2 regions of the Vreelandella sp. GE22 genome follow, and region 2 is predicted to be linked to the other one. Evidence: predicted binding sites of a transcription regulator. Region 2 holds the regulator's gene; the other holds the start of a gene.
What was found. Region 2 encodes sigma-54, which starts transcription at its own class of promoters, with help from an activator protein. Its sites were predicted from a motif close to TGGCACNNNNNTTGCTNT; they were not measured.
Positions count from the first base shown of each region.

Region 1 (2,397 bases), 1.5 Mb from region 2:
GTTGGCCTGGCGCCGGGGCCACCAAAGGTAAATACCTGTCAGCACCAGCAAAATCGCGAAGCCGCCGGTGATCTCGATAAGCTTGCGCGGCGTGGCGCCGAAAAACTTGAAGCTGTGCAGGGTGCGCACCGTCCACATGAGGGTGCCCTGGTCGTCCAGCGTGCCGAGCACGTTGGCGGTGTAGGGGTTTACATACACCGCCAGGCGCTCGTCTTGTGGGGTGCGCACGGTGATTTCCGCCGAGCTTTCCGGGGTGGCCGGGGCGGTGTATTTCAGCGCCGTGCCCGGCTGTGCTTCAAGCGCGGCGCTCACCAGCGCCGAGGGCGCAGCGGTGCTCGCTCGAGCCTCCACGCGTTTGACGTCGGCGTGAACGATGGCGTCGATCTCATGATGAAAGAGATAAAGTGCGCCGGTGATCGACAGCATAATCAAAAACGGCAGGACCAGAAGGCCTGCATAGAAATGCCAGCGCCAGACGGCGAGGTACATATCGAACGGCTTTTTCGCCGCCGACGGGGTAGTGGCGTGGGATGACATCACGGATCCTCGAGCGCCCGATTAATGGGCGCTTTGATAGCGACAAGCGCGTGGCGGTCAAAAGCCGTCAGGCGATCAGAAATAGAGACGAGTCGCTAGGCAGCCGGGGGTGCGCGGGGAGGTGCGTGACGGTAGTGATCGAGGGAGGCGAACCCCTGCAACGGCATTTGCGGCAAGGGGGCCTGGTGAATGAACGCCTGCCGGGCAATGGTGGGCAAAAGCGCGTGGGCAGAGGGGAACTGCTGCCAGATCGAGCAGTAGCCGCACTCGTGAAACCAGGTGAAGATCGGCTCGGATGGGGCTGTCGGCTGTCCGTCATGCCCCAGCCCTGAATGTTCGTGATGGTCGCCGTGGTGGGCATGATCATGCGCTTGAAGCTGTGAGATCAGCGGGCCCACCAGCAGCAACAGCATCGCCACCAGCGCCACATGAAGGGCACCTTGATACCAACGGCTATACGCGAAGCGCTGTAGGGATGAGAGTGGTGGCAAAGTAAACGATCCAGACAAGACCGGCTGCGGTCAGAGGTTTTCAAGCGCAGAATGAGACGACGCTATGGTAGCGCAAAAAGCCGTCTCTTGAAGCGGCTATGCCATGCTGGTTTGCCTCAACGTTCAACGCTCCGGGGCGCACTATTTTGGTGTTTTGACTGAATAAAAGCCCTATTTTGGTGCAATAAAAGCGCTTTAACGCCCCGCTCGAGCCGGACAGGAAGCCGAGGTAGCGCCATTCACCATTTTGGCGCACTCCTTGCATTTATAACGTCAAATGCCCTTCGCCGTCGGGCCGGGCAGCAACCGATTCTTTGATAGGCAGTGGTTGATCACGCTATGTTTTTGACGTCTTTTGCTTACTCGTTTGTGCCGCCATGCCTGTAACGCCCACATTCACGCCGGCACCGTCCGGCCACCGCTTCGATGCCGAGCGCCGCTGGGCGGCCTCGTTGGCGCTGCGCTTTGCTCATCGTGAAGGCGCCACGCGCCTAGTTCAGGCGCGCCACCAGGGGCCGCTTCGCGTGCAGCGGCCTTTCTACCCGGAAGGCCGCGGCCAAGCGTGCCACGTTTACGTGCTGCACCCACCCGGGGGCCTGGTCAGCGGCGATGCGCTGACCATTAGCGCCCATATTGAGCCCGGCGCCCACGCGCTTTTGACCACGCCCGCGGCCAACAAGCTCTATAAGGCGGACAGCCAAGGTGTGGCCTGGACCCAGCGTACCGAGCTCACCGTGGACGACGGCGCGGTGCTCGAATGGCTGCCCCAGGAGACCATCGCTTTTGATGGCTCGAAAGGCGAGCAGCACACCCATATCGCCCTTCACGGCAGTGCTAAATGCCTTGGTTGGGAGGTGATGGCGCTGGGCCGCCCGGCAAGCGAATTGCCGTTCGTTTCCGGGCGTATCGAGCAGCACTTTCGTTTGACCCAGGATGGCAAGCCCTTGTGGCTCGAGCGCCAGCCGCTGGACCCATTACACCCGCGCTTTGTGGGCCGCTGGGGCCAGGGCGGTGCCACCGTGCAGGCCACGCTGTGGGCGGTCGGGCTCGAGGATAATCAGCAAGCCGTCGAGGCGCTGCGCGAGGCGCTGCCGGATAGCCCCCACTGGGCGGCCACACAGCGCCACGGCGTGCTGCTGCTGCGTTTTCTGGGCCAATCACGTAATGAAGCCTGGGCGCTTTGCGAGCAAGCCTGGCGGCTTTTGCGCCCGCGCCTGATCGAGCGCGAGGCCCACACGCCGCGTATTTGGTTAACGTAATCTCTCTTTTAAGGACGACGCCCCATGGAATTGACCCCACGAGACAAAGACAAGCTGCTGCTGTTTTCCGCCGCCCAGCTGGCCGAGCGGCGCCGCGCACGAGGCCTGAA
Region 1 is NZ_OZ309110.1:3,584,200-3,586,596, reverse strand. It holds gene ACWHRL_RS16840 (PepSY-associated TM helix domain-containing protein) at 1-537, opposite strand, end outside; gene ACWHRL_RS16835 (DUF2946 family protein) at 633-965, opposite strand; gene ACWHRL_RS16830 (urease accessory protein UreD) at 1,406-2,287, shown strand; gene ACWHRL_RS16825 (urease subunit gamma) at 2,312-2,397, shown strand, end outside.
Region 1: ACWHRL_RS16830 (urease accessory protein UreD) is a predicted target of sigma-54. The motif match lies at 1,277-1,294, and genes of this name have one in related genera.

Region 2 (2,397 bases):
GCCGGTACTGCCTAATCGCTCGCGGCCTATCAGACGGCTGAACACTTCCTGGCTATCCAGGCTGGGCGTATTTTGGGCGATGAAGGTGCTGAAGAACTCCAGCACGCGCTTTTTGCTGCCCCCGGGGACGTCGAACAGCACGCGCTCCGGGGGGAGTATGGTTTCCAGGGTCATCGATTTAACGCACGCCAGCGCCCTGGGCGCGAGCTTGTGCTTTTTCCTTGTGTTTTACGAGTTGGCGGTCGATTTTGTCGGCCAGCGCGTCAATGGCGGCGTACATGTCGTTGTCCTGGGCTTCGGCGTGCAAATCGGCGCCGGCCGCATGGAGGGTGCAGGCGGCCTGCTGACGCTCTTTCTCGATGGAAAGCGTGACATGAACGGTGGTGATATTGTCGTAGTGACGCTCGATACGTTCGAGTTTTTCATTAACGTAATCGCGCAGAGCGTCGGTCAGTTCCAGGTGATGGCCCGTAATATTGACTTGCATCGACGTACTCCTAATCCAGGACTGTCCTTTGATTGTAACCCTTTTTCTACCGTTGCAAAGCCCCGGCGGCCAGTTTCACTTTTTAACGCAAACGCCGCCGTTCGCTGGAGGAGGGAATCCCCATGGCCTCGCGGTATTTTGCCACCGTGCGCCGCGCTACGCTAATACCGCCATCTTCCAATAGTGACACCAGGCGGCTGTCCGAGAGCGGCTTGCCCGGCGTCTCTTCTTGAATCAGTTTTTTCAACCGGGCGCGGATCGCCGTGCTGGAGTGGCTGTCGTTGCCATCATGACCGCTCACCTGGCTCGAGAAGAAGTACTTGAGCTCGAATACGCCGCGGGGGGTGTGAATGTATTTTTGCGTCGTCACCCGTGAAATCGTCGACTCGTGCATCTCCACGGCCTCGGCGATATCGGCGAGTATCAAGGGTTTCATGGCCTCTTCGCCGCGCTCCAAAAAGCCAAGCTGGCGGGCGATGATCTCGCGACCGACGCGTAACAGCGTATCGTTGCGACTCGAAAGGCTCTTGATCAGCCAGCGAGCCTCTTGTAGGTGCTCTTTTAAAAACTGGTTGTCCTGGCTCTTGTCCGCCCGCTTGATCAGGCTTGCGTAATCAGGCTGGACGCGCAGCCGCGGAAGCGCCTCGGGGTTGAGCTCGAGGTGCCAGCCTTCGTTATCGTGGCGTACCACTAGATCCGGAGTGATGTAGCTATCGTTGGTGATGCCATATGCGCTGCCCGGGCGCGGGTCCAGGCTTCTGATCAGTCCGATGACGTCATCGAGTTGCTCGTCGTCAAGCCCCAGGCGGCGCTTCAAAAGGCGCATGTCGTCCTTGCCGAGCGCTTCGAGAAACTGGCGCACCAGGCGCTTGGCGGGCACCAGAAGCGGCGTGTCGTCGGCCAGGGTGGCGAGTTGGAGCATCAGACATTCGCGAAGGTCGCGGGCGAAAACGCCGGTGGGTTCGAACTGCTGCATACGCATCAGCGTGTTTTCTACCTCGCGCTGACTCAAACCCTCGAGCCCCTGGGCCTTGAGCCCTTCGCGAATATCGTTGAGAGGCTGGGTGAGGTAGCCGTTGGGGTCCAGCGCGTCGATCAGGCTTTCGGCAATGGCGTATTCGCGCTCACTGGCGTCGGTCATGGCCAGCTGCCAAAGCAGGTGGCCATGCAGGCTTTGGCCTGCTGCCTGGCGCTCGAAATCCGGCCCCTCACTGCCGGCGCTGGCCGCCATGTCCTGATAGGTGTCGGACCACTCGCTATCGATGGAGAGTTCGCTGGGGATGCTCTCTTCCCATTCGGCTTCGGCGGTCTCGGTCACGCTCTCTTCGCCAAACTCGTCCTCTTGTTCCAGCAACGGGTTGGCGTCGAGCGCCTGCTGGATTTCCTGGCGAAGATCGAGGGTGGAAAGCTGTAGCAGGGCAATGGCCTGCTGCAGTTGAGGCGTCATGGTCAGCTGCGTGCCGACACGCAGCTGTAAAGAGGCTTTCATGACCATTGAAGAACCACTCGTTACTCGTAAAGCTCCACCCTAGTGCGAGTTGGGGTCCGGCGCAAGTGCAATAAATATGCCACTACACGGAACTTTAGGATTGGCGATGGTTTAGAGGCGGAAATCGGCGCCCAGATAGACCTCACGAACCTTCTGGTTATTCAAAATGGCGGTTGAGTCACCGCTTGCAATGATGTGGCCGTCACCCACGATATAGGCGATATCGCAGATATCCAGCGTCTCGCGCACGTTGTGGTCGGTGATTAGCACCCCGATGTGGCGTGCCTTGAGGGCCAGGATGATCGACTTGATCTCGCCGACCGAGATTGGGTCGACCCCGGCGAAGGGTTCGTCGAGCAAAATGAACGCGGGGTCGGTGGCAAGCGAGCGGGCAATCTCCACGCGGCGGCGTTCGCCGCCG
Region 2 is NZ_OZ309110.1:2,129,020-2,131,416, reverse strand. It holds gene ACWHRL_RS10220 (PTS sugar transporter subunit IIA) at 1-174, opposite strand, end outside; gene hpf (ribosome hibernation-promoting factor, HPF/YfiA family) at 179-487, opposite strand; gene ACWHRL_RS10210 (RNA polymerase factor sigma-54) at 570-1,982, opposite strand; gene lptB (LPS export ABC transporter ATP-binding protein) at 2,088-2,397, opposite strand, start outside.